4 regions of the Pantoea folii genome follow, and region 2 is predicted to be linked to each of the others. Evidence: predicted binding sites of a transcription regulator. Region 2 holds the regulator's gene; each other region holds the start of a gene.
What was found. The regulator CRP, encoded in region 2, controls carbon source genes, mostly activating them, when cyclic AMP is high. The targets are predictions, from matches to a motif close to ATGTGANNNNNNTCACAT.
Positions count from the first base shown of each region.

Region 1: AC1MDE_RS18520 (NupC/NupG family nucleoside CNT transporter) is a predicted target of CRP. The motif match lies at 5,591-5,608, and genes of this name have one in related genera.
Region 3: AC1MDE_RS19395 (glycine dehydrogenase) is a predicted target of CRP. The motif match lies at 2,348-2,365, and genes of this name have one in related genera.
Region 4: AC1MDE_RS10385 (PTS mannitol transporter subunit IICBA) is a predicted target of CRP. The motif match lies at 3,278-3,295, and genes of this name have one in related genera.

Region 1 is NZ_JBWXON010000016.1:124,479-132,474, forward strand. Features, by position in the region: gene glk (glucokinase) at 1-331, opposite strand, end outside; gene AC1MDE_RS18500 (alpha-keto acid decarboxylase family protein) at 633-2,288, opposite strand; gene mgrA (L-glyceraldehyde 3-phosphate reductase) at 2,502-3,494, shown strand; gene AC1MDE_RS18510 (DUF2502 domain-containing protein) at 3,654-4,001, shown strand; gene AC1MDE_RS18515 (Nramp family divalent metal transporter) at 4,062-5,303, opposite strand; gene AC1MDE_RS18520 (NupC/NupG family nucleoside CNT transporter) at 5,673-6,863, shown strand; gene AC1MDE_RS18525 (LLM class flavin-dependent oxidoreductase) at 7,056-7,996, shown strand, end outside.
Region 2 is NZ_JBWXON010000022.1:42,761-50,756, reverse strand. Features, by position in the region: gene argD (bifunctional acetylornithine/succinyldiaminopimelate transaminase) at 1-697, shown strand, start outside; gene AC1MDE_RS21820 (YccS/YhfK family putative transporter) at 698-2,773, opposite strand; gene crp (cAMP-activated global transcriptional regulator CRP) at 2,832-3,464, opposite strand; gene AC1MDE_RS21810 (OsmC family protein) at 3,768-4,172, shown strand; gene AC1MDE_RS21805 (phosphoribulokinase) at 4,216-5,085, opposite strand; gene AC1MDE_RS21800 (YheU family protein) at 5,147-5,365, opposite strand; gene AC1MDE_RS21795 (hydrolase) at 5,368-6,384, opposite strand; gene AC1MDE_RS21790 (LysE family translocator) at 6,445-7,047, shown strand; gene AC1MDE_RS21785 (LacI family DNA-binding transcriptional regulator) at 7,049-7,996, opposite strand, start outside.
Region 3 is NZ_JBWXON010000018.1:42,998-50,993, reverse strand. Features, by position in the region: gene AC1MDE_RS19415 (DUF4310 family protein) at 1-367, opposite strand, end outside; gene AC1MDE_RS19410 (DUF4311 domain-containing protein) at 380-1,156, opposite strand; gene AC1MDE_RS19405 (DUF4312 family protein) at 1,182-1,481, opposite strand; gene AC1MDE_RS19400 (SFCGS family glycine-rich protein) at 1,484-1,840, opposite strand; gene AC1MDE_RS19395 (glycine dehydrogenase) at 1,858-2,196, opposite strand; gene cybC (cytochrome b562) at 2,451-2,837, opposite strand; gene pmbA (metalloprotease PmbA) at 3,027-4,367, opposite strand; gene yjgA (ribosome biogenesis factor YjgA) at 4,484-5,032, shown strand; gene mpl (UDP-N-acetylmuramate:L-alanyl-gamma-D-glutamyl-meso-diaminopimelate ligase) at 5,144-6,499, opposite strand; gene fbp (class 1 fructose-bisphosphatase) at 6,666-7,670, shown strand; gene AC1MDE_RS19365 (helix-turn-helix domain-containing protein) at 7,722-7,979, opposite strand.
Region 4 is NZ_JBWXON010000007.1:82,968-90,963, forward strand. Features, by position in the region: gene AC1MDE_RS10370 (ABC transporter permease) at 1-414, shown strand, start outside; gene AC1MDE_RS10375 (gamma-glutamyltransferase family protein) at 424-2,022, shown strand; gene AC1MDE_RS10380 (DUF3053 domain-containing protein) at 2,296-3,009, shown strand; gene AC1MDE_RS10385 (PTS mannitol transporter subunit IICBA) at 3,489-5,423, shown strand; gene mtlD (mannitol-1-phosphate 5-dehydrogenase) at 5,518-6,666, shown strand; gene AC1MDE_RS10395 (MltR family transcriptional regulator) at 6,743-7,276, shown strand; gene AC1MDE_RS10400 (YibL family ribosome-associated protein) at 7,365-7,727, shown strand; gene AC1MDE_RS10405 (VirK/YbjX family protein) at 7,735-7,996, opposite strand, start outside.

The DNA of each region.
Region 1 (7,996 bases), on a different contig from region 2:
GCATCGGGATGGCCATCGACACGGCGGTGAAATCATTGATGATTTCCAGGCTGTCGAAGGCCAGGTGCTCTTTCATCTCACGGGTTGAGAATGCCCAATCGTGGTTGGTCATCTCGACCCAATCGCCGGTGATTGGACAGGCAATTGCGATGCAGGCGTGTTTAATCTCCTGCTTTTGCTCGTCGAGATAAGCACGAATCACCGCTTCGAGATTGTCGTAGTCTGATGTTGAGAATGTTTTGGCCTGGGAGATGGCACCGGTTTCCACCTCACACAGGGCGAGACGGGCATTGGTACCGCCCACATCGCCGACCAGGGCGTATTTTGTCATTCTTCTGCTGCTCCGCTTGGGTCATAAACAATTGCAGGACACTATATAAGAGCCTGCCAATAAAACAATAACGCCCACCAGCACGATGGGCGTAAACATTTCTGGTGCGTGGCACAGCCTGACAATCCGCGGCTTCACTGTATAGAGGCAACTTTCCGAAACTGCGGGCTTATCGCGTCAGGCGTTATCGACTCAGCCTCACAGGAGACGGACGATGCAGAGAAACCGGAGCGTAACGAGTGTACGTGAGGGTTTCAGGCACCGCCTGGTCTAAAACAACAAAGCCTAAGCCGGATAGCGGCTAGCCGCCGTTGCGCTGGTGCAGAGCTGCAGTGACTTTACGCAACAGCGGCGGCAGATCTTGTTTTTCCATCACCACTTCCACCAGCGTCAGGCGACGCTGACGCATCAATTGCTCCATTACCGCCGTTAACTGCACCGTTTCGCTCACTCGCCAGCTTTGTGCCGCACACTCTACGCTCATCGCATGTGGCAGCGCAGTCCAGTTCCATTGTGCGATGTCGTTGTAACGCTGTTCAGCGCCGTGAATCGCCCGCTCAACCGTGTAACCGTCGTTATTGATCAGGAAGATAATCGGCTGTTGCCCGTCACGCTGCATGGAACCCAGCTCCTGGATCGTCAGCTGCGCTGAACCGTCACCGATAATCAAAATGACGCGTCGGTCAGGTTGTGCCGTTTGTGCACCAAAGGTCGCCGGTAGAGTATAGCCAATCGAGCCCCATAGCGGTTGCACCAGCATTTGTGCTCCCGGTGGTAAACGCAGCGCGGCGGCACCAAAGGCGGCCGTGCCCTGATCGGCCAGGATGATATCACCCGGCAGCAGGAAGCGCTGCATCGCCTGCCAGAATGCGCGCTGACTGATTACCGCATCATCGTTTTGCTCAATTTCTTCGCAAGATGCAGTGTCGGCCAGTGCCCAATGTACGCAGTGGCGTTGATAAACGGGCAATAATGCGGCGAGGGCTTGCGCCATGCTAAGCGGCGCAAAGCATTCTCCGCCCACCGTGGCGTGAAACGGTTGCAGGTCGATAACGCGCTCTGCGGGTAACTGCTGGGTGAAACCGGCGGTCAGGGTATCGGTAAACCGCACGCCGACGCACAGCGTGACATCCGTCTCTTCAATGGCCCGGCGCACCGCATCGCTGCTGCCTTCGGCAGCGTAGGTACCCACATAGCCGGGCTGCTGTTCATCGAGCACGCCTTTGCCCATCAGTAATGTAGCGGCGGGAATGGCGCGTAGTTGGCGGAGTGCAAACAGCGGCGATTGCAATTGCCAACGCGAAGCGAGGAAATCGGCCAGTAACGCCACGCGCTGTGCAGGAGCCAGTAAGCGTTCAGCGGCAGCAGCAAAAGCTGTCGCAACGGCGGTGTCCTGATGGACAGGCGCAACGGGCTGAGGATCAGGCACCGTAATCTCCGTCGCCGCGACATCCACCGCCAGCAGCAGATAGCCGGGCCGGTGCTGGTTAAGCGCTTCCGATATCACACGGTCAATTTCTTCAACCGCATTATCCGCAGTCAGCACCGCGCTGGCGGTACTTACCTCTTGTGCCATGCGCAGGAAATGATGGAAGTCGCCGTCCCCCAGTGAATGATGTACACAGTCACCTTGCTGCTGCGCACGACTGGCTGGCGCGCCAACAATATGAATAACCGGGACATATTCGGCATAGCTGCCCGCAATCCCATTAATCGCACTCAGTTCACCCACGCCAAACGTGGTGAGCAGTGCAGCAGCACCGTTGCAACGACCGTAGCCATCCGCCGCGTAGGCGGCATTGAGTTCATTGGCGCAGCCGACCCAGGCAATCTCAGGATGAGCAATAACGCTGTCGAGAAATTGCAGATTGTAATCACCCGGCACACCGAACAGATGACGGATGCCAGCTTGCTGTAGACGGTGCAGTAAATAGTCGCCAACGTTGAGGGTTTTCATCGACAGCTCCTTCTTAAGGGGATGATCGAAGTATCAGCGATGTGGCTGAATTGGCGAGATTTTCACCATCAGCGCATGGTGATTTGTGGCAAGCAATCGTTACGACGACAGAAAATTCTGTAAGTTGCGATCTTCGGCGCGTTTCGGCTTAGTGTAAACGCATACACTGCTATGCTGATGTCACTTTCTCCCTTTTTGAGACAGGAACGCTGCATGTCTGTATTTCCTCACCCCGAACGTTATCAACAGATGCAATATCGTCGCAGTGGCCGTACCGGCCTGAAATTACCGGCTATTTCGCTGGGTTTATGGCACAACTTTGGCGACAGCACACGCGTCGATAATAGCCGTGAATTACTGCGCCACGCCTTTGATCGCGGCATCACGCATTTCGACCTCGCCAACAACTACGGACCCCCGCCGGGTTCTGCGGAGTCCAATTTCGGGCGCATTCTGCGCGAAGATTTTGCCGGGCTGCGCGATGAGTTGGTGATCTCCACTAAAGCCGGTTACACCATGTGGGACGGTCCTTACGGCGACTGGGGTTCGCGCAAGTATCTGATTTCCAGTCTGGATCAGAGCCTGAAACGCATGGGGTTGGAGTATGTCGATATCTTTTATCATCACCGTCCCGATCCGGAAACGCCGCTGGAAGAGACCATGCGCGCGCTGGATCAGGTGGTGCGCCAGGGTAAAGCGCTGTATGCCGCCATTTCCAATTACCCGGCAGATAAAGCAGCCGAAGCGATTGCCATTCTGCGCGATCTCGGCACACCTTGCCTGATTCATCAGCCGAAATACTCCATGTTCGAACGTGCACCGGAAGAGCAAGGTCTACTGGATGTGCTGGGTGATAATGGCGTCGGCTGCATCGCATTCTCTCCGCTAGCGGGTGGTGTGCTGACCGATCGCTATCTGCAAGGCATCCCTGAGGATTCCCGTGCCGCCAGCGGCAGTAAATTCCTTAATGAGAGCCAGTTGACGCAAGAGAAGATGGAAAAAGTGCGTAAGCTGCAGGCGATCGCCCAACAGCGTGGGCAGAAGCTGGCGCAAATGGCGCTGAGCTGGGTGCTGCGTGATGCACGCGTGACTTCGGTGCTGATTGGTGCAAGTAAAACTGCGCAAATTGATGATGCCGTTGAGATGCTAAGCCAGCCCGAGCTGACAACTGAAGAGATCGAAGCGATTCATAACATATTAGTGTAAACGATTACCTACCCGGCTCAGGCCGGGTATTTTCCGCAGCAGAAAATTCTCAATTCAGATTTCCCGCAACGTTTTCAGACTCACTCTCAAGGCAACACTGGACCGATGTGGCACACTAGCGCAACGGTGGCAGTGATAAGCCACTGAAAAGGAGAAGTTATGAAACGTGCAATTTTGTTTGCCGCCTTGCTGGCAACACTTTCACCCCTGGCGATGCACACAGCAGAAGCCAACAGCGCCACCCTTACATTGGCTCCGGGTGTCACGCTGCATCTCGGCGATCGCGATCGTCGTGGTTACTATTGGGATGGCGGACGCTGGCGTGAGCCGCGCTGGTGGAATGACCGTTATCGCTACAACGATCATCGCTGGTGGCGTCATGAAGAGTGGCGTCGTCATCAGGCTTACGAACGTGAGCGTGAACGCCGCTGGCATGAGCGGGAACGCCGTGAGCATTGGCGCCATGACCATCGTCATGATGACAGGCATGATCACCACCACCACTAATACAAAAATCCCGGCCTGATAGCCGGGATTTTCTTTTTTTCGTCTTGACCAGCCGAAGCGTTACCAGCCGAGCGCCTCACCGACCAACAGATAGAGATTCAATGCCACCACCAGCACCACTATCAGGCGTCCGGCGTTTTGCATCAGGCGCGAATTGACCATCTCATCGCCCATCAACTCGCGGTTGCCGGTAAAGGCCAACAGCGGGATCAATGCCAGTGCGATACCGAAACTCAACAGTACCTGGCTCATCACCAGAATGCGCGTTGGATCCCATCCGGCCCAGATCACGATAAAGGAAGGCAGCATGGTGATGGTGCGACGTAGCCACAGCGGAATATGGAAGCGAATAAAGCCCTGCATCACGACTTGTCCCGCCAGTGTTCCCACCACGGTAGAAGACAAGCCTGCCGCCACCAGACTTAATCCAAACACAATGGCTGCTGCGCGGCCCAGCAAAGGTTGCAGCGTCAAATACGCCTGGTCGAGATCCACAATGCTGGTATGCCCGCTGAAGTGGAAAGCTGCCGCCGCAGTCGCCATCATCGCCAGATTGACAAAGCCGGCAATGGTCATGGCAATCGCCACATCGAGTTTAGTGGACGAGTAGCGATCCGCTTTGCTGCCAATGTTACCGTGTTGCGTCAGTGCCGAGTGCAGGTAAATTACATGCGGCATGATGGTGGCGCCCAGCACACCGGCAGCGAGGAACACGGCGTCAGAGGTAGGCAGCGAAGGCAACGCCATACCGGTGACCAATTCACTCACTTTCGGCTGCGAGAAAAACAGCTCAACAATATAGGCACCGGCGACAAACAACAGCAGGCCGCCAATTACCAACTCCAGCGGCTTCTGCCCCCGGCTTTGCAGCATCAAAATCAGGTAGGTGGCGACGCCGGTGAGCACGGCGCCTTGTAGTAGCGAAATCCCCAGCAATAATTTAAAGCCGAGTGCCGCACCAATAAATTCAGCGAGGTCAGTGGCCATGGCGATGATTTCCGCCTGCACCCAATAGAACCACACTGCCGGGCGTGGAAAGCGATCGCGGATATGCTCGGCAAGGTTTTTACCGGTGGCGATGCCAAGTTTGGCTGACATCAGCTGAATCAGCATCGCCATCACATTGGCCCAGACCACCACCCACAGCAGTTTGTAGCCGTAGGCCGCACCCGCCTGAATGTTGGTGGCAAAGTTACCGGGATCGATATAACCAATTGCCGCGATGAAGGCAGGGCCAAGCAGCGCGAGCTTGATTTTTCTGGCTCCGCGAGCGGCGCGCTCAGCGGTGCGACTTTCTGACATAGTGTGGACCCTGTCCTAACGCTTGTTGACCCATGCAGCTTAACGGGCGCTCAAGGCAAGTGAAATTTGATTATAGTTATCGTAATAATAGATGGTGCTATGAAGTATAGCCATTGCTATACCTTGCGGTAAAGCCAGTTCTTGCCAAAATGTTTGCAACAGGAATCACTCTACTCCCGGGTTATTTTATAGACAATGTTTTTGTGGATATTTCTTGTGAAGGCTTTGTGAAGAGGTTGTGAGCGGTGAGACTATTCTTAGAAATTTGTCGATACCGAATACTTATAATGTGGTTTTGATCTCGTTTTTAAGTAACGCGTTACATAGAATACGCAACAAAATACAACCCTCCTCAAATTTGGAGCCGACATGTCCCATATTTTGCACTTTCTTTTGGCATTAGTGGTGGTAGCCGTACTGGCCTTGCTGGTCAGCCACGATCGTAAAAGCATCCGCGTTCGTTACATCGTTCAGCTTCTGGTGATCGAAGTTCTGCTGGCGTGGTTCTTCCTTAACTCTGAAGCTGGCCTTGGCTTCGTCAAAGGGTTCGCGGGTCTGTTTGACCATCTACTGAAGTATGCTGCCGAAGGGACTAACTTCGTATTCGGCAACATGAACGACAAAGGCCTGGCGTTCTTCTTCCTGAATGTTCTGTGCCCGATCGTGTTTATCTCCGCGCTGATCGGTATTTTGCAGCATTTCCGTATCCTGCCTTGGGTGATCCGCGGCATCGGTACCGTGCTGTCAAAAGTCAACGGTATGGGCAAACTGGAATCCTTCAACGCCGTAAGCTCTCTGATTTTGGGACAGTCAGAAAACTTTATCGCGTATAAAGATATCCTTGGCAAAATGTCACAGCGTCGCATGTACACCATGGCTGCTACGGCAATGTCGACAGTTTCCATGTCCATCGTCGGCGCTTATATGACTATGCTGCAGCCGAAATATGTGGTGGCCGCGCTGGTATTGAACATGTTCAGCACCTTCATTGTGTTGTCACTGATCAACCCTTACCGCGTCGATAGCGAAGAAGATCTGCAGTTGCAGGATCTGCACAAAGGTCAGAGCTTCTTCGAAATGTTGGGCGAATATATCCTTGCCGGTTTCAAAGTGGCGATCATCGTTGCCGCCATGTTGATTGGTTTTATCGCCCTGATTTCAGGTCTGAACGCGCTGTTTGATCTGATCTTCGGCATCAGCTTCCAGGGTGTGCTGGGTTACGTGTTCTATCCGTTTGCGTGGGTGATGGGCGTGCCGTCCAGTGAAGCGCTGCAGGTTGGCAGTATCATGGCAACCAAACTGGTTTCTAACGAATTCGTGGCGATGATGGATCTTCAGAAGATTGCTGGTCAGCTGTCACCGCACGCAGAAGGAATCCTGTCTGTGTTCCTCGTCTCCTTCGCTAACTTCTCCTCTATCGGGATTGTGGCGGGTGCGATTAAGGGCTTGAACGAAGAACAGGGTAACGTGGTTTCTCGCTTCGGCCTTAAACTGCTGTACGGCTCAACCCTGGTGAGCGTGCTCTCTGCCGCTATCGCCGGTCTGGTTCTGGCCTTCTGATGTTCAGGGCGAGCTGCGGCTCGCCCTTCTCTTCTTAATTATGCCTTTCTGTTCTATCTTGCATTTCACCCCTTTTATCCCCGTCATTCGCCGCTTCCCCACCTGACGCAAAACCTTTGCACAATATTGAATTTCCGTCCCGGTTGCCTGCGCCCGTAGCTTTTCTCCATAACGTCACATCTGGAGAATCGTATGAGCATTCAATTTCTTGGCATGATTGGCCACCGCCTGGCTTCCGAAATCATTCCCGCCAGCGGTCCGCTGTTCGATAAAGATTACATCGCGCGTTTCGCCCGCGCCCATGAAGAAGCGGGATTTGATCGCATTCTCGTGGGCTATTGGTCCGATCAACCCGACGGCTTTCTGGTGACCGCACATGCTGCGGCACACACCTCAACACTAAAATTCCTGCTCGCACACCGTCCGGGCTTTGTCGCACCGACACTGGCCGCACGCAAGCTGGCAACGTTGGATCAACTGACCGATGGTCGGCTGGCCGTGCATATCATCAGCGGCGGTAGCGATGTCGAGCAGCGTCGTGATGGTGACTTCCTGAATAAAGCCGAACGCTATGCGCGCAGCGATGAGTTTCTTGCCGTGCTGAAGCAGAGTCTGGAATCCAGCCAGCCTTATGATCACAAGGGACATTTTTACCAGGCTGAGCAGGCGTTTTCCGCCATCAAACCTGCGCAGAAAAAGCTGCCGATATACTTTGGTGGATCGTCTCAGGAAGCGATTGATGTCGCTGCGCGCCATGCCGATGTCTTTGCCCTGTGGGGCGAACCGCTGAAAGGGGCGGAAGAGACGGTACGCAATGTGCGAGCCGCTGCGGCTCAGCACGGGCGTGAGATTGATTTCAATATCTCGTTCCGTCCGATTGTCGGGAAAACCGAGAAAGAGGCCTGGGAACGTGCCGAGCATATCCGTGAACTGGCCGAGAAGCAGTTGCAAGAGACCGGCTTCGCCTTTGGTAAACCCAAGCCGCAAAGCGTTGGCGCCCAGCGTTTGCTGGCTGCCGCCAATGAAGGCGATCGCCTGGACAAAGTGCTATGGACCGGCGTGGCTAAACTGGTGCAAGGCGGCTACAACTCCACCGCACTGGTAGGCACCGCCGATCAGGTTTCCGACGCGCT
Region 2 (7,996 bases):
TCTGGATGCGGTAAAAGCGGTGATTGATGATCATACCTGCGCGATTGTTGTCGAGCCGATTCAGGGCGAAGGCGGCGTGGTGGCGGCAACTCAAGAGTTCATGCAGGGCCTGCGTGCACTATGCGATGAGCATAAAGCGCTGCTGGTGCTGGATGAAGTGCAGAGCGGCATGGGTCGTAGCGGTAAGCTGTTCAGCTACGAACATTACGGCATCAAGCCAGACATCATCACCACCGCCAAAGCGCTGGGCGGCGGATTCCCGGTGAGTGCGATGCTGACCACCAATGAAATCGCCTCAGTGATGGCGCCCGGCGTGCACGGCACCACTTACGGCGGCAACCCGCTGGCCTGTGCGATTGCTGAAACGGCTCTGGACATCATCAACACCCCAGAAGTGCTGGGTGGCGTGGAAGCTCGTCGTCAGCAGTTCGTTGAGGCACTGCAGGCGATTGACAGCAAATATGATCTTTTCAGTGAGATTCGCGGCAAAGGTTTGCTGATTGGCGCAGCGCTGAAGCCACAGCACGCCAGTAAAGCGCGCGATATCCTCAATGCCTCGGCAGCAGAAGGGTTGATGGTTCTGACCGCAGGCACTGATGTGATTCGTTTTGTGCCGTCACTGGTGATCGAGCCGACTGACATCGAAGAAGGGATGGCGCGTTTCGCCCAAGCGATTGAGAAAGTGCTGGCGGCGTAATCATCCTTTCGGACGTAAAACTTTCAGCCAGCGGCCGTGATGTGGTCGCTGGCTCCAGGCCAGTGAAGAGATGGTGTGCATCACATTCAGGTGTTGCAGGATGCGCTTCACATGCTGCTCGACAATCGTTACCGGCCCTTCATTCATATTCTCCGGCGCTTCCAGAATATTGCTGTCATTGCCTGGCCCGTCATACGCCAGTCGCTGCTGACAGCGCTGCAGCGCAATTTCACAGGATTGCAGATAGCGTTCCGCCAGCTTCGGCGTCAGCATGGTGTGCTCACGCGCCAGGATCGTCATCGCGTTAATATGCTCCACAATGAACTGGCTGTGGGTGACCCACATGCGCATATCTTTCAGGTACTGCGCGTTGAAGCCCGGTTCGCTCGATGCCTGATTCAGTGAGTTGAACAGTGCATTGTGCGCCTGATTGACCTTCATGCGCTGGTAAGCCAGCTTTTCAGGAGATTGCTCCGGCCCCAGCAACATCCGCAAGGCTTCCTGATAAGCCTCCAGCGCATCATGCGCGTTGCTGCGCAGTAATCCGCTCTGCCACTGTGGCCACAGCCAGATCATACCGGCAAAGGCGATCAGGCAGCCCATCAGGGTATCCATCATGCGCGGCAGCAGGAACTGCGCCCCGTTCAGCGACAACAGCTGGAGCGAATACACCGCCGTCACGGTGAAGCCAATCATCGACCAGCCGTAATACTTGCGCGTGACCAGATAGCTGGCGAGGGTGATGGCCAGCATAAACAGCAGGGTGATCGATTCGGGCACTTCGAGCCGTAGCGATCCTGCGGCGATCAGCAATCCGGCAAAGGTCCCCAGCGCACGGTGCTGGATACGCACTCGTGTGGCGCTGTAGCCATTCTGGCTGACAAACATGATGGTCATCAGAATCCAGTAAGGCTTGGGAATATTAAAGAACAGCGCCAGCGCACTGCCGAACATCAGCATCACCGAAATACGAGCCGCGGTGCGCAATGCAGCGGACTTGAGCGAAAGATAGCTGCGCAGCGCCGGGAACAGCGGCAAACGGCGCTGGCGATCGGCCATCAGGTCACGGGTGTATAAAGGTTTCTGGGTGCGCAGCACGCGGGCGATGCGGCTGAAATGGTAATAGCAGAAGTTGCCCACCGGATTGTCGGGATGCTGGCGCGCAATTTTTTCCAGCGCGCCGAGCTGCTTTTCCATGTGGAAGCGATCGGGCAATTGATGATAGAGAATGGCATCGGCCAACAGGCGCAGACGCGCAGAGATGGTTTTGGCATTCCAGCGGATCACCGCTTCGGCGTGACTCTGCTCGACCAGCTTTTGCACTTCTTCCGGCTGGTGCAGGCTCACCGAGATGTGCTCCTGCAAATCAAGCGCCACCTGGAAAGCCCGCGTCAGGCGCTTGTGGCTGTTATCGCGGCTGGCAGAGAGCATGTGCATCTGCTGATAGCAGGTGGTGATCAGGTCAACGGCTTTTTGCTGACGCGCCAGCAGCGGCGGCAGCGCTTTTTCCGGATCGGTGAGCTGCGTCAGCAAGGTGTACTTGGCATCGCAGTAATCCGCCAGTTCCCGATACAGCAGACTGAGCGTTTCGCGCATCGGCTGCTCTTTCCACAGCCAGAACCAGAACCAGTTAAACAGGCCATACCATAGCGTGCCGCCGATATACAGCAGCGGCGGCACCCACATGGGCATGCGTCCTACCAGGCTGAGGCTAAAGATGGCGGCAATCAGTGTGGCGGGCAACAAGCGACCGTGCAGCGGGCTGATTTCGCCGGTCACGCCTATCAGCAGCGGCAGCACAAACAGGATCAGCGGTAACGGAATGGCGTCACTGGTGAGAAATTGGATCAGAAAACTGGCGGTGGCAAACAGGGAGCCGCCGACAATCAGGCGTTTAAAGAAGCGTTTATGCGGGGTATCGAGACCCGCCATGTTGCAGCAGGCAGGCACTAAGGAGAACAGCAGGCCTTTTTGCAGATCGCCAAACAGCCAGCCTAGTGCCACAGGCAGGCACAGCACCAGCGTTTGCCGCAGTGCGTAGTTGACCTCAGGATGATAGATGATTCGGCGCCACATCAGCTCATCGCAAACAAAAACGGCGCGATGTTGCCATCACGCCGTGGGTGATAAGAAATTAGCGGGTGCCGTAGACGACGATGGTTTTACCGTGTGCGGAGATCAGGTTCTGATCTTCCAGCATTTTCAGGATACGACCCACGGTTTCGCGTGAGCAACCCACGATCTGACCAATCTCCTGACGTGTGATTTTGATTTGCATCCCGTCGGGGTGCGTCATCGCATCGGGTTGTTTCGCCAGATTAAGCAGTGTTTGCGCAATACGGCCCGTCACATCGAGGAAGGCAAGGTTGCCCACTTTCTCGGAGGTGACTTGCAGACGACGCGCCATTTGCGACGAAAGTCGCATTAAAATATCCGGGTTTACCTGAATCAGCTGACGGAATTTTTTGTAGGAAATTTCAGCCACTTCGCAGGCAGTCTTAGCACGTACCCAGGCACTACGTTCCTGGCCTTCTTCAAACAGGCCGAGTTCGCCGATGAAGTCTCCCTGATTGAGGTAGGAGAGGATCATCTCTTTGCCTTCTTCATCTTTGATCAGAACCGCAACGGAACCTTTCACGATGTAGTACAGCGTTTCCGCTTTCTCACCCTGATGGATGAGCGTGCTTTTGGACGGATATTTGTGAATATGGCAATGGGACAGGAACCATTCGAGTGTAGGGTCTGTTTGCGGTTTGCCGAGAACCATTCGCTATTATCCTCTGTTGTAATCGTGCCCAAAACACAGGGGGCAGTTTTCCCTGTCAGGCGGTGTAATCGTCGAGCGTTTCCAGTAAAGGAAAATTATTTCCGGGTGATTCTTAAGCTACGCTTTTGATTCTTCCCGCCTTCGTCTGTGATGACGAAAATATTTTCAGCACTGTTTGTAGCACAGCTTTTGCAAGCTGTCTTCTGTTGTCTCGCTTCAGCAACAGGCGGAAGAGTCTGGATTGCTGTTTATCAAGTGAAAGCGTACTCTGGCGGCAAAACCGCCACTTCAGGAGAAAGAATAATGCAGGCACGAGTGAAATGGGTGGAAGGGCTGACCTTTCTCGGAGAATCCTCATCAGGCCATCAGGTATTAATGGACGGTAACTCGGGTGACAAAGCGCCAAGCCCGATGGAGATGGTTTTGATGGCAGCAGGCGGCTGTAGCGCGATTGACGTGGTATCGATCCTGCAAAAAGGCCGAAATGATGTGGCTGACTGCGAGGTGAAACTCACCTCCGAGCGCCGGGAAGAAGCGCCACGTATTTTTACGCAAATCAACCTGCATTTTATCGTTAGCGGCACAGCGCTAAGCGATAAAGCGGTGGCGCGGGCCGTCGATCTGTCGGCGGAGAAGTATTGCTCGGTGGCGATCATGCTCGGCAATAGTGTGAAAATGACGCACAGTTACGAAGTGATTGAGCGATAACATAAGTGGGCGGCCAAACGGCCGCCGCTACAGAATTTCTGGATTATTCAATCCGTTTACCTTCAATCAGCCGCTGCACCAGTGGCGTCATGATTAACTCCATTGCCAGCCCCATTTTGCCGCCCGGCACCACCAGCGTGTTCATATGCGAAATGAACGAGCCCTGGATCATCGCCAGCAGGTAAGGGTAAGCAATGCCTTCCAGTCCACGGAAGTGAATCACCACAAAGCTTTCATCGAGTGAGGGAATTTCACGTGCGGCAAATGGGTTTGACGTATCCACCGTAGGTACACGCTGGAAGTTGATGTGGGTGCGCGAGAACTGCGGCGTGATGAAGTTGATATAATCCTCCATTGAACGCACCACTGAATCCATCACCGCTTCACGGGAATGGCCGCGCTCGCTGGTGTCGCGCACCAGCTTTTGAATCCACTCCAGATTGACAATCGGCACCACGCCGACCAGCAAATCGACATGCTCGGCGACGTTGTGCTGCTGTGTAACCACGCCACCGTGTAATCCTTCATAGAACAGCACGTCAGTGTTTTCCGGCAGCGGCTGCCAGGGCGTAAAGGTGCCCGGCACCTGATTCCACGGCACCGCTTCGTCGTAGGTGTGCAGATATTTGCGCGACTCACCCAGCCCGGTTTTTCCGTAATGCTTAAACGTCTGTTCCAGCAGCCCGAAGTCATTGGCTTCCGGACCGAAGTAGCTAATATGACGGCCCAGATCGCGTGCCTTACGGATCGCCATATCCATTTCTGGACGGGTATAACGGTGAAAACTGTCACCTTCCACTTCCGCAGCATGCAGATTCAGCTGCTGGAAAATCTTACGGAAGGCGAGGCTGGTGGTCGTGGTACCGGCACCGCTGGAACCGGTCACGGCAATGATTGGATGCCTGGCTGACATAACAGAACTCCCTGTGAAGTCGGGCGATGAGCATTGTTACCACGAATTACTGCGCGGTGCATTAACCGCGAAACTCGCCTTTCGGCATAATGTTGACGGATTCATGCAGTTCCGACCACACCAGCACAACGTCTCCGCGCTCCAGCTGGCGGCGCACGTCGGCGACTTTTTGTTCCAGGCTGCGCTCCTGCTCACCATAGTCGGTTCCCTCGCGCAGCACGAAAGTTTCAATCAGGTTTTCCAGTGTTGCGACTTCAAGTTCTTGCCAGGGAATAATCACGATCACACATCCAGATAGGTTGAAAGCCAGTCAGGCACACGCTGTTCCAGCCACATTTTCGGCTTCATTAACGTACCGCCAACAAAGCCAACGTGCCCGCCTTGTTGTGTCAGCTGATATTCAATGGAAGGCGACAGTTGCGCCGGCTGCGGGATTACTGCATCGGTCATAAAGGGATCGTCTTTGGCATGGATGATCAGCAGCGGCTTGCGCACGCCCGTGAGCAGCGGCATAGCGCTGGCACGTTGATAATAGTCGTTGGCATCCAGAAAACCGTGCGCCCGTGCGGTAATCGCATCATCAAACTCACGAATGCGGCGAAATGCGCGCAACTGGCTCAGTTCCACCGGTAGTGTGCCGGGCCAGGCCAGCAGTTTACGCGTAGCGTTCTGTTTCAGCTTGGTCAGTAAATAGTGCTGATAGAAACGAGAAAAGCCAGCATCGAGCTTTTCACTACAGGGTTCGAGCGCAAAGGGTGCCGAGATGGCGACGGCGGCATCCACAGGCACATCATTCCCGTGCATGCCCAATAAATAGGCCAGCATATTGCCACCGAGTGAAACGCCCACTGCTGCAGTCGGCACCGTGCCCCATTCGCGCTGCAACCAGTGCAGGAAAAAGGTCGCATCTTCGGTTTCACCGGAATGATAGATGCGCTCCAGACGATTCGGCTCGCCGCTGCATCCACGAAAGTGCATCACCACCGCCAGCCAGCCACGCGCCTGACACGCCTGCATCAGGCCATGCGCATACGGGCTACGGAAGCTGCCTTCCAGGCCATGGAACATCACCATGCGCGGTTTGTGACGCGCCTGTGCTGGATCTTCGCTCCACGCGAGATCGACAAAATCACCGTCCGGCAGGTCAAGTCGCTGCCAGTGCGGACGCAGGGTTACGCGCCGACGCAGTATGCGCGGCAGCAGGGTTTGCAGATGCGCGTTACTGAATCCGCGCAGCGGTGTAAATCGCTCGCCGTTCAGGCGATCAAAATAGCTTGGGTAAAGGCTTGTCTGATGCATAACTCGCTGATAGCTTCGATGGGTTGTCCGCTTTACTGGGTGAGGAGCACCCGAATATACATGGAACTGAGTCTTTTTTTATCAATGTTGGGTTTTCTTTGGGTCGCTGCCATCACGCCAGGGCCCAATAATATGTTACTTACCGCCTCAGGTGCTAATTTTGGCTTCCTGCGCACCATCCCGCTGCTCATTGGTATCATGATTGGTATGCAAGTCATGTTGCTGATGGTGGCATTTGGCATCGGTGGTTTGATCCTGCTTTATCCCTCTCTGCATCTGGTGCTAAAGATTGCCGGTAGCCTCTACCTGCTGTGGCTGGCGTGGAAAATTGCCACCGCGGAGTACGAGAAGCTGGAAACTGAAGATGCCAACGTCAAGCAGATGCCGTTCTGGCAGGGTGGCCTGCTACAGTTGATCAACCCAAAAGCCTGGCTGATGGCGTTGGGCGCGGTAGCCAGCTTTAGCCTGGCGGGCGATGCGTATCTGCATTCGGTGATCGCCATCAGTATCGGTATGGCGCTGGTCAATGTGGTATCCGGTGTTATCTGGATGGGATTTGGTTCGCTGATTGGCCGTCTGTTGCGCAGCCCGCGCGCGTGGAAAATCTTCAACCTGGCGATGGGTGCGCTCACTGCCGCCTGTGTACTGCTGATCTGGCGTTGAGTTAGCTGGAGGCGCGTTCAACGCGCTTCCAGGGTAACACTTCACGCACCACGTCACTGTGCGGCTGGCGGATGCGGTTCAGTAGCAGCTGAACACTGCGTGCACCCAGCCGATTCATCGGTTGTTCGATGGTGGTCAGCGGTGGATTGAGGCTGCTGGTGAAGGGAATACCATCAAACCCCACGACAGCGAGATCTTCCGGAATGCGCAATCCGGCCTCCAGCGCGGCGTGAATCACGCCAACCGCCAGCACATCTGAGACTGCAAACACGGCGTCTGGTCGCTCCGGTCGTGCCAGCAGTTCACGCAGTGCGGCACTGCCCGCTTCACACGAAATGTTTTCCGCGTAAGCCACGCCACCCCAATTTAGTTCCAGCTGTTCCAGCGCTTCGCGATAGCCACTTTCACGCTGATGCGAGTAAAGGTAGCGCATATCACAGTTAACCAATGCAATACGGCGGCGGCCTTTGTTGGCCAGATAACGCACGGTTTCGTAAGCCGCTTCTTTATTGTTTATCGTGACACTGGAAGCAGCGATAGCCGGATCGTATTCGGCGCATTGCACCCAAGGCGCGTCACCTATCAACCCCTTCAGCTGTTGCAGGCAGGCCGCGGCATCCATGGTGATCACGCCATCGACCACTTTACCGCTTAATAACGCCAGATAAGCGGCTTCACGCGGCAGCTGTGAGGCCGAATTGCACAACAGGATGTGATAACCCTGCGCTTCGGCTTCAGCTTCAATGCCTTGCACCACACGTGAACAGAAAGGATTGGTGATGTCTGAAATTAACACCAGCAACATATGGCTCTGGGCAGTACGCAGCTGGCGGGCCAGCAGGTTGGGCTGATAGTCACAGTGTTCGATGGCCGCCAATACCTTTGCTCGTGTATCAGAACGCACGCCTGGATGCTGGTTCAACACCCGAGAAACCGTGGCTTTAGACAC
Region 3 (7,996 bases), on a different contig from region 2:
CCAGGCCCGTGGCCAGTGATGCGGCAAAGTTCGCCACCGGGAACACGATGCCTGCACCGAGCAGCAAAGCCGGAACGCCCAGCCCGACACCGGTTTGAATCGCACCGCCAATATCCAGAATCCCGACCAGCGAACCCTCGATGATGCGGGCAAACAGGAAGCTGGCACCAAACGCCGCCACCGCACCATACACGCCGGTTTCCATGCCGGAACGCAGCATCGAAACAAACGCCACTTCGTTAAATGCACCGATGCCGTACAGGTAGTACATGTGCGTACCGGCAAACACCCCGGCGGACAGCAGGCCAACAAAGATCGGGAAAGACCAGTCGGCGTACCAGAACCCTTTGTTTTCGGTCTCGTTCATGCTCAAGGCTCCTTATTTGCCGCTCAGGCTGTTGTGAATCATGTCCAGCCAGCCAGGAATGCCAAGTTGGAAGGATTGCAGCAGTTTCATGTCGAAACCACGGAAGAAGCCGCTCAGAGCGAACAGCAGCACAATCGCGAACATCATCACTTTGGTGACTTTGTTCCAGCCGCTCTCTTCCACGCCTTTACCAATCAGGATACCCAGCACCAGACCCGGCACGGCATTGCCCATGATCAACTGTGCCAGACCACCGAAGATGGTTGCCCAAAAGCCCGATTTCTTGCCGGCATCAATTGCTGCCAGCCAGAAGATCACTGGCATTACGGTGTTCACCAGCAGGTTGGCCGCCGGCACCAGTACTTTAACCGCCGTAACCTGCAACGCTGCAGGCACCGCAGAAGCCGTACTGTTGAGGAACGCCACCACGATCATGCCGATGATGCCGCAGGCAATCGCCATGCGTTTCGGGTTGTGCAGGGTTTCCGCGACGTTACGATTTTTCACCATCAACGCAGCCGCGCCCCAGTTGGGCAGAATGCGGTGGTCAACGTCCTGTGTGAAGGAGCCTGCCGCCACAGACGATGCCCAGGCGTTAAAGAAGAAGCCAAGACCAAAGGAGAAGTGCGATGCAGGATCGCCTTCACAGGAATTGAGTTCACCCAAGGTACGAAACGCGCCCATACCCTGGGTGGTCGGTGCGTGGAACATGCGCGCTGCGCCCGCACCTACCCCAACGCCAACCAATCCACCAATGATCAACGACTTAAACAAAATGATTAAAAACATGTTGTTGTACCCTTTGTTGTCGTTTTTATTTCGTCGCGATGAAATCCACCTTATCGGTGTCGATCACGGTGACGCTGACGGTAATCTCCAGCTCGACGCTGTAATTCCGTCGTTCGCGCGCCAGAAAGAAGAACAAGAACTTCTCTGTGCGTACGCTCTCCTGCGCGCGCAGCACCCGCACATCTATGGGTTCAATGCGCAACAGAATCTTTTGGCTGGTGCGCAGCACTTGCTGCTGCACCTTGCTCAGTGCATCGGAAAAGGCTTTCGCTTTGCTGTCGCCTTTGCCCTGCACCGTTACCTGCGTCTCGTGTTGCTGTTTCATGCTTAGCTGCCGTGTTTTTTATTCCAGGCCTGCACCAGACGTTCACCCAGCTCTTCTTTATCCATAAAGCCAAAGCCCAGCACGGTGGCGCCTTCGTTAATGGCGGTGACGCCTTCATCAACCGAACGCATACCGTGTTTGGCTTTGTAGCCATATTTGTTCTGTGCAGTGATGGCACCCGCGCCGCCGCTGCCGCAGAAGGAGATACCGAAATCGGCGTTTTCCGCTTTCATCACATCGCCCAGCTTCATATCCGCTGCGACGCCCGGCACCACCACGGCACGACCGCCTGCTTTCTCAATACCGGCTGCGACTTTCTGACCTTTACCCAGACGATCACCAATCACGACTGTTACCATGTTCAATTCCTCTCGATTTATGCTTCGTTGGATTTCGCCACTTCGATATGCACCGATAACAACCAGGCTTCTTTTTTGGGCAGATTGCCAAACAGATCGACCACCTGCTGTGCCAGCGCCATGGTTTCTGGCGAGATATCTTCAAACAGTTCGGCTTCCACTTCCGGCAAGGCTTCTCCCGTGAGGGAACGCGCTGCCATCGCCCGTACATGCGAGGCCAGCATTTGCTGCTGCACGGCATTGGCTTCGATGTGGTGCGCGGCGTAGATCGCCGCAATCTGCTTCAACGTGTTATCCGCCAACGCCTGAATGGCTTCTGGCGTACTCGGTTTCAGCGGGACAGCTTCACTCCTCACCTTGCTACTCCTGTTTACTGCGGATAATTAGAGATAATTCGCGTTAGAAAGAAATTACGCTTTCCGCTTCAGGCTGTGGAGACGCATCTTTTCCACCTCAAAGTGGAAATCCCACGGGCGTGTGTGCGCCAGATCGCACTACGCATGAAGTGTGCGAAACAGGTCACAAAAATGCGGGTTATGCCGGAAATCGATGCGTTTAAACGGAGGGAATGCGAGAGGAGATAAGGCCAGCCACAGGGCTGGCCGGGTTATCAGCGGAATTTCTTATGGTTGGCGTTACGAATATTTTCCAACTTTTTCGCTTCAGTTTTGGCTTCATCGAGCTTGTTGGCTTTGGCCAACTGATCGACGACATCAATCTGCGCAATCAGAGAATCGAGACCAGCATGATAATCCTTAATCTGGGCGCTATCGGCAGCCTGACCTTCCAGTTTTTCCGGCGTGGATTTTTTAGCATCCTCCGCCGCCTGGCGCATCTTGCCGAGCGCGGTTTGCATTTCCTGAGCATCGGAGGTTTTTTTCACCACGCTCAGGCCATCTTTCAGGGTATCCATATCATTCTTCAGGTCAGCGGCGAATACGCTAGCCGAGGAGAACAACAGCGAGAGAGACAACATTGCAATCACATGCTTACGCATAAAAATATCCTTATTTACCCGTCATCCTTCACGTTCCAGGTGCATTGGCTGCGCTCACTGAACTCAGTTACTCATGTAAGCTCCTGAGAATTCATTGACTTGCCACCTTCCTTTAACGCGAATGATTGAGGGTATTATTATTGGCAAAAAAAAAGCAGCCACGTGGGCTGCTTTCATGAAGCGATGTCTTTATTGTCCGGCGATTTTCATCTCCGGCAGCAGCACCGACCCGCATTGTATATTGCTGCGCGTTTCAATGTCGTTACCGAGCGTTACCATATTGAGCCACATATCCTTGAGGTTGCCCGCAATTGTGATCTCACTCACAGGATATTGGATTTCACCGTTCTCAACCCAGAAGCCTGAGGCACCGCGGGAATAGTCACCGGTCATGGCACTCACGCTGGAGCCCATCATTTCGGTGACCACCAGACCACGGCCCATCTGCTTCAGCATATCTTCAAAGCTATGCCCCTGGCCCGCAATGCGCCAGTTGTGAATGCCGCCGGCATGGCCGGTGCTCTGCAGGCCAAGCTTGCGTGCCGAATAGCTGGTCAGCAGCCAGTTTTGCAGCACGCCATCTTTGATGATGTCACGCGCCTGGGTACGCACGCCTTCGCTGTCGAATGGCGTAGACGCCAGCCCTTTCAGCAGGTGCGGCTTCTCTTCAATCGTCAGCCACTCAGGCAAAATCTGTTTGCCGAGTGAATCCAGCAGGAAGGTCGCTTTGCGATAGACGCTACCGCCGCTGATCATGCCGACCAGATGGCCAAACAGACCCGTCGCCACTTCCGGCGCGAAGATCACCGGCGCTTTCATGGTTGGCAGCTTGCGCGGCGCCAGGCGTGACAACACGCGACGTGCGCACTCTTGTCCCACCCAATCCGCAGTTTGCAGATCGTCAATGGAACGGCCGATGGTGTAGGCGTAATCGCGCTCCATGTTGCCATCCTGCTCGGCAATCACACAGCTGGAGAGCGAATGGCGGCTGGAGCAGTAGCTCTGCAACATGCCGTGGCTGTTACCGAACACTTTGATGCCGACGTGGCTGTTGAAGCTGCCGCCTTCGGTATTGGTAATGCGCTTGTCAGCCTGCAGCGATGCCTGTTCGGCCTGTGCAGCCCATTCGATAGCGCGATCGGCGTCGATCTCCCACGGATGGTAAAGATCGAGATCCGGCGCTTCAAACGCCAGCAGATCGGGATCGGCCGGGGCGCCAAAAGGATCAACCGAGGTGTAACGCGCAATGTCGATCGCCGCCTGCACGGTACGTTTGATGGCATCCGGGCTGAGGTCGGTTGAAGAGGCACTGCCTTTGCGATTCTGATGATAGACGGTGATGCCAAGGGCACCATCGCTGTTAAATTCGACGTTTTCCACTTCTCCATAGCGGGTACTGACGCCGATGCCGGTGGTTTTGGTCACCGCGACTTCTGCTCCATCAGTGCTGGCTTTCGCCAGTTCCAGCGCCTGCGCGACAGCCTGTTCTAACACTTTACGTTGTTCTGCAACCTGAGTAGATACGTTCATCGACCTGCCGTCTAATCTTAAGTATGAATTCATTGAGTCTATCAGACTCAGAGAACAATTTCGCAGTCGCCCGATAAACTGGTAGGATTAGCCTCTTTTTTTTAGGGAGCCAAGAGATGACCAAGCAGCCCGATGACTGGCTCGACGATGTGCCAGATAATCAAAACGAAGAAGATGAAGACGAAGAGATTATCTGGGTCAGCAAAAGCGAAATTAAACGCGACGCCGAAGAGCTGAAACGCCTGGGCGCCGAGTTAGTTGATCTGGGGAAAAACTCCCTCGACAAAATTCCACTCGACGATGATCTGCGTGCCGCCATTGAGCTGGCACAGCGTATAAAAAAGGAAGGCCGTCGCCGCCAGTTGCAGCTGATCGGTAAGATGTTGCGCGCGCGCGATGAAGATCCGATTCGTCAGGCACTGGATAAGCTGAAGAACCGCCATAACCAGCAGGTTGCGCTGTTCCATAAACTCGAGCAACTGCGCGATCGCATGATCGAGAAAGGTGATGATGCGATCGCAGAAGTGATTAACCTCTATCCGCAGGCCGATCGCCAGCAGCTGCGCACCATGATCCGTAATGCGCAGAAAGAGAAAGCCGCTAACAAACCACCGAAAGCCACCCGTCAGATCTTCCAGTATCTGCGCGAGCTGGCAGAGGCGTAAGTTTGCCGCGTGCATAAAAAGGGTCGCCAGTGGGCGACCCTTTTTAGTTTGGGCGGTTAACAGAGCGTCATCAAACCCAGTGGCAACCCCGATTAAAGGGTCGCCACGCCATCAACGTCCCAATCTCTCCAGCAGTTTCTGGTGAATGCCACCAAACCCGCCGTTACTCATCACCAGAATGGAATCACCTGGCTGGGCTTCTTTTGCCACCATTTCCACCAGCGTATCGATATCCGCGCTCCACTTCGCCGGCTGGATGCAGGCTTCCGCGACATCAGACACCTGCCATGGAATGTGGTGCGGCTGGAACAGGAACACGTTATCGGCGCGACCCAGAGAGGGGGCCAGCTCGTTTTTGCTCACGCCCATCTTCATGGTGTTGGATCGCGGCTCCAGTACCGCCAGAATACGCGCGGTACCACCGACTTTGCTGCGCAGCGCCGCCAGCGTGGCCAGAATCGCGGTGGGGTGATGGGCAAAATCGTCATACACTTTGATGGCATTCACTTCACCACGCAGCTCAAGACGACGGCGCGCATTGATAAAGCTGCTCAACGCTTCACCGGCATCCACCGGTTTCACCCCGACGTGACGCGCGGCCGCAATCGCCATCAGGCCATTGTGCATGTTGTGCTCGCCGACCAGCGCCCAGTTCACTTCACCGACTTTCTCGCCGTCCAGCCAGATCTCCCAGTGCGAAGAGTCCGGCGTCAGTTTTTTCGCCTGCCAGTTGCCGTTGTCGCCGACGGTTTCCTGCTCGCTCCAGCAGCCCATCGCCATCACTTGCTTAAGATTGTTATCGTGCTCCGGCAGCAGGATTTTGCCCTGGCCCGGCACGATGCGAATCAGATGGTGGAACTGCTTCTGAATCGCGCGCAAGTCATCAAAGATATCGGCGTGATCGAATTCGAGATTGTTAAGGATCAGCGTGCGCGGGCAGTAATGGACAAATTTGGAACGCTTGTCGAAGAACGCGCTGTCGTATTCATCCGCCTCAATCACGAAGAATGGACTTTTTCCTAATTTTGCCGAAACCTCGAAGTTTCCTGGCACCCCACCGATGATAAAGCCCGGTTCAAGGCCACAGGCCTCCAGAATCCACGCTGCCATGCCTGCGGTAGTAGTTTTGCCATGGGTTCCGGCCACGGCCAGGACCCAGCGGTCACGCAGCACGAAATCATGCAGCCACTGCGGGCCAGAGAGGTAAGGAATGTTACGTTCCAGTACCGCTTCCACACACGGATTGCCGCGCGTCATGGCGTTGCCAATGATCACCAGATCCGGCTGCGGATCGAGCTGACTGGCATCATAACCTTCTGTCAATTCAATGCCTTGCTGTTCCAGCAAGGTGCTCATCGGCGGGTAGACATTGGCGTCAGAGCCGGTCACTTCATGCCCTAGCGAACGGGCCAGCATTGCCAGTCCGCCCATGAAAGTGCCACAAATCCCAAGGATGTGAATACGCATAAAGAGATCCATTACTCAAAAGTTCGGCGCACAGTGTAACCCCGAGCAGAGTGGGAAGAAACGGATTAGGACTATGGTTTTTAAAGTTCAATCGGCTAAACTGCGCTCATACGTTGGTAGCGTGTTAAAGCTGCTGCCACTCCATCGTAGATTCAGGGAATGTGTTATGAAAACGTTAGGCGAATTCATCGTCGAGAAGCAACACGACTTTCCACACGCCACAGGTGAACTGACGGCGCTGATTTCCTCCATTAAGCTCGGAGCCAAGATTATCCACCGCGACATCAACAAAGCGGGTCTGGTGGATATCCTCGGTGCCAGCGGCGTGGAAAACGTGCAGGGCGAACAGCAGATGAAGCTGGACCTCTTCGCGAATGAAAAACTGAAAGCTGCCCTGAAAGCGCGTGGTGTGGTTGCCGGTATCGCTTCCGAAGAAGAAGATGAGTTCGTCATCTTTGAAGGCTCAGAAGACGGTAAATACGTGGTGTTGATGGATCCGCTGGACGGCTCTTCCAACATCGACGTGAACGTTTCCGTCGGCACCATCTTCTCCATCTACCACCGCATCAGTGAGCCGGGTACGCCGATCACCGAAGCTGACTTTATGCAGCCGGGCAACAAGCAGGTTGCGGCCGGTTACGTGGTTTACGGTTCTTCCACCATGATGGTTTACACCACCGGTGTGGGCGTGCATGCGTTTACTTACGATCCGTCCCTGGGCGTGTTCTGTCTGAGCCATGAGCGCATGACCTTCCCGGAGAAAGGCTACACCTACTCCATCAACGAAGGTAACTACATTCGCTTCCCGCAGGGCGTGAAGAAATACCTGAAGTTCTGTCAGGAAGAGGATATCGCCACCAAGCGCCCATACACCTCGCGCTACATCGGTTCACTGGTGGCAGACTTCCACCGTAACCTGCTGAAAGGCGGTATTTACCTCTATCCAAGCACCGCCAGCCACCCGAAAGGTAAGCTGCGTCTGCTGTATGAGTGCAACCCGATGGCATTCCTGGCGGAACAAGCCGGTGGTAAAGCCAGCGATGGTGCCAACCGTATCCTCGACATCCAGCCTGAAACCCTGCACCAGCGTTGCCCGTTCTTCTGCGGTAACGATGCGATGGTGGATGACGTTGAGCGCTTTATCCGTGAGTTCCCGGACAGCCACGAATAAGCTGATGTGATTTGAAAAAGCCCGCCAATAATGAGCGGGCTTTTTATTGGGTTATTTTCGCCGCTTTGCTTGCCGATCAATCAATTCACCCTGCGCGGAGTAGTAGCGGCTGGGCCAGATTTCATCGGGTGCAACGCCAATCGCTTCGGCAATCAGCCATTCGCCCTTGGGCCAGGGCCGGATTAAGGCATTGCCCAAAGTGGTCGAACACAACCCCGCTTCACGTGATACGGCGGCTAATGAAGTCCCTCTCTTGCGTAAGGCGGCTATAATATCGGCCTGATGCCAGTCCTGCTTGCTTTCACCCACGTCACTCTCCTTAGTTC
Region 4 (7,996 bases), on a different contig from region 2:
ATGATCGCCATTGGGCTTTCCGCCATGCCCATCTTTGCTCGTCTGACGCGCGGCCAGGTGATTGCCATCCGCCATGAAGAGTATATCGACGGCGCGCGCGCCATCGGTTTGCCGGACCGCTGGATCATCCTGCGTTATGTGCTGCCCAACGTGCTGTCGCCGATTCTGGTACAGGCCACGCTGGCGATTGCCTCGGCGATCATCACGGAAGCCAGCTTGTCATTTCTCGGCCTTGGCCAGCAGCCGCCGTCACCTTCCTGGGGTGCGATGCTGAACACCGCAAAAGGCTATCTGGAGCAGGCACCCTGGATGTCGATTTTCCCTGGATTGGCCATTTTTCTCACTGTGCAGGGCTTCAATCTGCTGGGTGACGGACTGCGCGACGCACTTGATCCGCGCAATGACTCACATTAAGGAACCGTTATGAGCGATTTGGATTTCAACGTTAGTTATGTCTCGCACCGCGCCCCAATGATGGGCCGCAATGCGGTTGCCACGTCTCAACCGCTGGCCGCACAGGCGGGGATGCGCATGTTGCAACAGGGTGGTAATGCGGTAGATGCGGCGATTGCTACGGCGATGGCGCTCACCGTGCTGGAACCCACCGGCAACGGCATCGGCAGTGATGCGTTTGCCATTATCTGGGATGGGAAAGCGCTGCATGGCTTAAATGCCTCCGGTCGCTCCCCCGCCAGCTGGAATGCAGAACGCTTTGCCGGACAGAGCACCATGCCGGAAATCGGTTGGGAAGCCGTGACCGTACCGGGCGCGGTTTCTGCCTGGGTCACGCTGGCCGAGCGCTTTGCCACGCTGCCGCTGACCACACTGGCACAACCGGCGATCGAGTACGCCCGCGACGGCTTCCCGGTTTCGCCGCTGATCGCCCATCTGTGGCAGCGCGGCTACAACAAACTGAAGTCTCAGCCGGGTTTTGTTGAGTGTTTTGCGCCAGATGGCCGACCGCCGCGTGCTGGTGAGCTGTTCCGTAACCCGGCGCAGGCCGCCACACTGCAGAAAATCGCCGAAACCAGGGGGGAAGCCTTCTATCGGGGCGATCTGGCGGAGAAAATGGTGGCATTTGCCGGGCAGCACGGCGCGGCACTGAGCATGACCGATCTCAACAACCATCGCGCCGATTGGGTGGATCTGTTGTCACGCCCGTTTGCCAACGGTTCAGTGCAGGAGCTGCCGCCCAACGGTCAGGGTATCGCCACTCTAATTGCGCTCGGCATTCTGGAGCAGTGGGACATTGGCAGCTACACGCCTGATTCCGTGCCGTGGCTGCACTTGTCGATTGAAGCGATGAAGCTGGCGCTGGTCGATCTGGATCGTTACGTCACCGATTACGACCATCTGGAATTCCCGGCAGAGTTGCTGCTGAGTGACAGCTACCTCAAGCAGCGCGCTCAGCTCATCAATCCTGACCAGGCCGGGGATTTTACCTTCGGCTCCCCGCAGCAGAGCGGCACCGTGTATCTCTCGACTGCCGATGCTAGCGGCATGATGGTCTCCTTTATTCAGTCCAACTATATGGGCTTTGGTTCAGGCGTGGTGGTGCCGGGCACCGGCATCAGCTTGCAGAATCGCGGCTGCGGCTTCTCGCTCGATCCGCACCATCCGAACGTAGTGGCCGGTAGCAAACGTCCGTTCCACACTATTATTCCGGCGTTTGCGCTGGATGCGGCGGGACAGCCATTGATGTCGTTTGGCGTGATGGGCGGCCCGATGCAGGCGCAGGGGCACTTACAGCTGGCGTTGCGCATCATGCAGCACAAGCAAAACCCGCAGGCAGCGATTGATGCGCCGCGCTGGCGTGTTGAGCAAGGCCGTGCGGTAGTGGTGGAACCGGGTATTGACCGTAATGTGCTGGCGAAACTGCGCGAGATGGGTCACCAGATTTCGGTGGAGGATCCATTACAGAGCTACAACTTCGGCGGTGCACAGGCGATTGTGCGTGACCCGCAGGGCTTCTACATAGCCGCCACTGAAAGCCGGAAGGATGGGCAGGCGCTGGTGTTTTAAATCACAATCTGGCGGCATCAGTGCGGACTGCCAGATGCCGCCAGGTGATTTCAGCCTTTGGGTTCGGTTTTTGCCTGCGTTCGTTGGTGTCGATGGAGTACAACCTCCAGGGTCGACTACCCGCACATTTCTTTCATGACCTTAATCCGGCGCGCCAGAGTGCGCCTTTTCCCACAGTTTGCCGCACCTCAACCCGTTGTACACGCCAGGCCATTGCACTATCCTTTAGGACCATTCCCACCGAATCGAAATTAGCCATAACAGGAGTTCAACATGGCGTCAGGATTATCCCGCATCTGGATGCGTACCGGCATGCTTATGATCAGCGCACTGGTTGTGCTGCAACTTACCGCCTGTGGCGATAAAGAAGGCGATCAGCGTAAAGCTTTCACCGATTTCCTGCAGAACACCGCGATGCGTAGCGGCGAACATCTGCCAAGCCTGAGCGAAAACCAGAAGCAAACCTTCGGTAACTACGCCAGCGACTACGCCATTTTGTATGGCTTCTCACAGCAGGCCAATCAGGCGGTTGAGCAAGGCATGCGCCCTGTGGTTGATGAACTGGCTGCGATTCGTGTGCCACAAGATTATCTGACCCGTCGCGATAGTCTGCGTCAGGCGAGCGGCAACCTCAGTGTGCTGTCACAGCAGATTCAGAGCGCCAAAATGCAGGCCGACAGCAGTAAAGCCACGCTGAAGCAGCCTGACGATCTGAAGAAAGTGTATGACAGCGTCTACGCCAAAGTGGTGACGCAGCCAGCGGGTACACTGATTCCGCTACTGCCTCAGCTGCAGGCGTTGAGCCAGGCGGCGGTGCAAACCGGTGATTATCTGCAGTCGCAGGGCACGCGTGTGACCTTCAATGACGGTGGCGTTCAGTTCCCAACGCAGGATCAGGCCACGCAGTACAACACCCTGATGAGCAACCTTTCCAGCAATGCTCAAGCCCTGACTCAGGCACAGAATGCTGTGCAGGGTGGTTTGTAACCTCGCTTTGAATGCGTTCAGGGGCGACTAACAGGTCGCCCTTTTCCTGACATACTTTTCATTGCATCTTTCAGATTTTTCGTCACTTCCTTACACCTTACTTATCTGCATCGCTATTGTGTGATCTGACGCATTTTCAACCAAAAATAGTTTGTGATCTCAATCACACTTATGAAACAAACCTGAGAGCTGCAAAGGTGACTTAAGTCACATTTATCCCGTTGTTTTGCTTAAAATTTCGCCTTCGTACTTTTCTTACACTCTATTTATGTGATCTTCATCACCTTATGGCACCCTGACCACCCCAATTTTGAGTGATCTGCATCACACTTATCCCGGATGCTACGCAGCGTAATAAACTAGTGCTAGAGTCCGCGTGCATACAGTGATGCCACGGCCCGCGCCGGAACGGCTCAATAAAAGTCTTAACAAAAACAACCGCGCTCTTATTGCAGCGCGTCTCAATAAGGGGTGGGTTTATGTCCTCATCAGCGAAGGTCAAGGTCCAGAGCTTTGGTCGCTTTCTGAGTAACATGGTGATGCCAAACATCGGTGCGTTTATCGCCTGGGGTATCATCACAGCACTGTTCATCCCAACCGGATGGATTCCAAACGCAACGCTGGCGAAACTCGTCGGCCCAATGATCACTTACCTGCTGCCATTGTTGATCGGTTTCACCGGTGGACGTCTGGTGGGCGGCGATCGCGGTGGCGTGGTCGGTGCCATTACCACCATGGGTGTGATTGTCGGTGCAGATATGCCGATGTTCCTCGGCGCGATGATTGCCGGTCCACTGGGCGGCTGGGCGATCAAAACCTTTGACCGTATGGTTGATGGTAAAATCAAAAGCGGCTTTGAGATGCTGGTTAACAACTTCTCAGCCGGTATCATCGGTATGCTGTTGGCGCTGCTGGCGTTCATCGGCATCGGTCCATTGGTTGAAGGTCTGTCACACATTCTTGCGGCGGGCGTAAACCTGATGGTGCAGAACAACCTGCTGCCACTGACTTCTATCTTTGTTGAACCGGCGAAAATCCTGTTCCTCAATAACGCCATCAACCACGGTATCTTCTCGCCACTGGGTATCCAGCAGGCTAGCGAAGCCGGTAAATCCATCTTCTTCCTGATTGAAGCGAACCCAGGCCCAGGTATGGGTGTACTGGTTGCCTACATGATTTTTGGTCGCGGTAGCGCTAAGCAGTCTGCAGGCGGTGCGGCAATCATCCACTTCCTCGGTGGTATCCATGAAATTTACTTCCCGTACGTGCTGATGGCGCCACGTCTGCTGCTGGCAGTGATCCTCGGTGGTATGACAGGCGTGTTTACCCTGACCGTACTGAACGGCGGTCTGGTGTCTCCAGCGTCTCCGGGTTCTATTCTCGCAGTACTGGCGATGACGCCAAAAGGCGCATACTTCGCCAACATCGCGGCCATCATCGCGGCGTTTGCCGTCTCCTTCGTGGTCTCTTCAATCCTGCTGAAAACCAGCAAAGTAAAAGAAGATGACGACATCGAAGCTGCGACTCAGCGTATGCGTGATATGAAAGCGCAGTCGAAAGGTCAGGCCGTTGCCGGTTCTCCGGTTATCGCCGATGCCAACAGTGTTGATGTGAGCCACGTGCGTAAAATCATCGTGGCCTGTGATGCCGGTATGGGTTCCAGCGCCATGGGTGCAGGTGTGCTGCGTAAGAAAGTGCAGGATGCCGGCCTGAGCAATATCTCGGTCACCAACAGTGCGATTAACTCACTGCCGGGCGATGTGGATCTGGTGATTACCCACCGCGATCTGACGGAACGTGCGATGCGCCAGGCACCGCAGGCGCAGCATATTTCGCTGAACAACTTCCTCGATAGCGCGCTGTATAGCAATCTGACTGAACGTCTGATCGCCGCTAACCGCAGTGAAGCACATCGTGAAACCGTGCAGACCACGCTGGCAGACAGCTACGACGATGGCAGTGCTAACTTGTTTAAATTGGGCGCGGACAACGTGTTCCTGGGCTTGAGCGCCAACAACAAAGAGCAGGCGATTCGCTTTGCTGGTGAGCAGTTGGTGAAAGGCGGTTATGTCCAGCCAGAGTACGTTGAAGCGATGCTGGAACGTGAAAAGCTGACCCCGACCTATCTCGGTGAGTCTATCGCTGTGCCGCACGGCACCGTGGAAGCCAAAGATCGCGTGCTGAAAACTGGCGTGGTGTTCTGCCAGTACCCTGCGGGCGTATTGTTTGGCGAAGAAGCCGATGACGTGGCGCGCCTGGTGATTGGTATTGCGGCTCGCAATAACGAACACATTCAGGTGATTACCAGCCTGACCAACGCGCTGGATGATGACAGCGTAATTGAGAAGCTGGCGAACACCACCAGCGTTCAGGATGTGCTGGATCTGCTGTCAGGTAACACCGCGAAAGCGTAATACCACGTTTTAACTTCCCTGGGGCGGGCAAGCCCGTCCCACATTTCCGGGGCGGATTTGCCCGCCCTTTCGTCATTTGATATGGGTCAAATTTATGAAAGCGTTACATTTTGGAGCAGGTAACATCGGTCGCGGTTTTATCGGTAAGTTGCTGGCTGATGCCGGTATCGAACTGGTCTTCGCGGATGTGAATCAGGTGGTTCTGGATGCCCTTAACGCCCGTCATGAGTATCCGGTTCATGTAGTTGGCGAGCAGGCAAAGGTCGAAATCGTTACCGGCGTTAGCGCAGTGAACAGCACCAGCGACGACATCGTCACGCTGATTGCTGAGGTTGATATCGTTACCACGGCGGTTGGTCCGCAAATTCTGGAGCGCATCGCAGGCGGTGTGGCGAAAGGTCTGGCCAAACGCAGCGACAACGGTAATGTCCGTCCGCTGAATATCATCGCCTGTGAAAACATGGTGCGCGGCACCAGTCAGTTGAAGCAGCACGTTCTGAAAGCGCTGCCAGAACAGTATCACGCGAGGGTTGAAGAGCACGTTGGCTTCGTCGACTCCGCCGTTGACCGCATCGTGCCGCCATCTGAGGCCGGCAGCAACGATCCGCTGGAAGTGACAGTCGAAACCTTCAGCGAATGGATTGTCGATAAAACGCAGTTCAAAGGTGAATTGCCAAACATTCCTGGCATGGAGCTGACTGATAACCTGATGGCATTTGTCGAGCGCAAACTCTTCACGCTGAATACCGGCCATGCCATCACCGCGTATCTTGGCCAGCTAGCAGGCCACGCCACCATCCGCGATGCGATTCTGGATGAGAAAGTGCGTGCCGTGGTGCAGGGTGCGATGCAGGAGAGCGGCGAGGTGCTGATCAAGCGCTATGGCTTTGATGCCGACAAGCACGCCGCTTACATCCAGAAAATCCTCACTCGTTTTGAAAATCCGTACCTGAAAGATGATGTTGAACGTGTTGGCCGCCAGCCGCTGCGTAAACTCAGCGCGGGCGATCGTCTGATCAAACCCACGCTCGGCACCCTTGAGTACCACCTGCCACACGCCAACCTGGTGCAGGGTATTGCTGCCGCGATGCACTACCGCAGCGAAGCCGATCCGCAGGCGCAGGAACTGACTGCCCTGTTGGCTGAAAAAGGCCCGCAAGCAACGCTGGCCGAGATCTCTGGACTGGAAGCCAATAGCGAAGTGGTCACCTCAGTGGTGAGTGCTTACAACGCTATGGCATAATGCGCGCCTTTTAATAGCTCACTCGGGCGCGGTGCCAACCGTGCCCGTCGGCGGTAGCGGAACGATGCAGGCAATAATGGAAGAGAAGCAAGCTTTTGAAAACCGGGTGCTTGAGCGCCTGAACGCCGGTCGATCGGTGAGAAGCTTCCTGATCGCCGCCGTTGAGCTATTGGCTGAAGCGGTCAACCTGCTTGTGTTGCAGGTTTTCCGTAAAGACGATTATGCCGTAAAGTACGCGGTTGAACCGCTGCTGCTCGGTGACGGTCCGCTGGGCGAGCTATCGGTGCGTTTGAAACTGATTTACGGTTTGGGCGTGATTAATCGCCATGAATATGAAGATTGTGAGCTGCTGCTGGCGCTGCGTGAAGAACTCAATCACGACACCAGCGACTACCGCTTTACTGACGATGAGATTTTGGGGCCATTTGGTGAACTGCACTGCGTTGTAGCGTGGCCGCCACAACCTGACTTCACCCGGGATGACGAAGCATTACGCAGTATGCAGCAGCAGCGCTATCTGCAAATGGTGCGATCCACCATGGTGCTGTCGCTCACAGAGCTGATATCGCGCATCTCCCACAAGCAAGCCTTCAAGAAGCCGGCCGTTTAGGGGCTCTGTCGCGGTCGAATCCGCCCCGCTGCAAAATCGCCCCGTTTTGATGTATCCTTTGCCTGTTTTCCTTAACGAGTTTCCCCTGATGAAAGAACAAGAAAAAGCCGAGATCAAACTGCTCAGTGATCAACTGGACGCATTGAATCGCAAAGAACCCCAGCTGCTGGAATCTGGCGATGCCGAAAAACTCGGCGAGCTGCTGCGTGAAAAAGAGAAGCTGGTGCAGGAAATTGAACGTCTGCGCAGTGTTCGCGATGAGAAACTGAGTAAAGAAGCGCAACAGCTGCAGAAGCTGGGTTTCAGCCGTGAGATCACCAGGAAAGAACAAGCCAACATGGGCGCATTTAAGAAGAGCGTGCGCGGCCTGGTGGTGGTGCATCCAATGACCGCGCTGGGACGTGAGATGGGGCTGAAGGTGATGACCGGCTACGCGAAGCAGCCGTTCTGATACCCGATTACGCGGCGTGTGATACGTCGCGTTCCACGCTCTGTTCCTGCACTGCTTCAACCCCTGCCACGGGTTCAACCCCTGCTGCCAGCAATACCTGGGTGTTCAACGCATCCAACAGTGCATAGCGACGACGATACTCCGCACGTTTCTTACTGGCGATCTCTTCCAGTGCTTTCCTTTCCATCTGCAGCGGCAACGTAAACAGGTCGTCGGCACGGGCTTCACCGCCCAGAGACAGCCAGAACTCGCTGTAGCTGGCAAAGAAC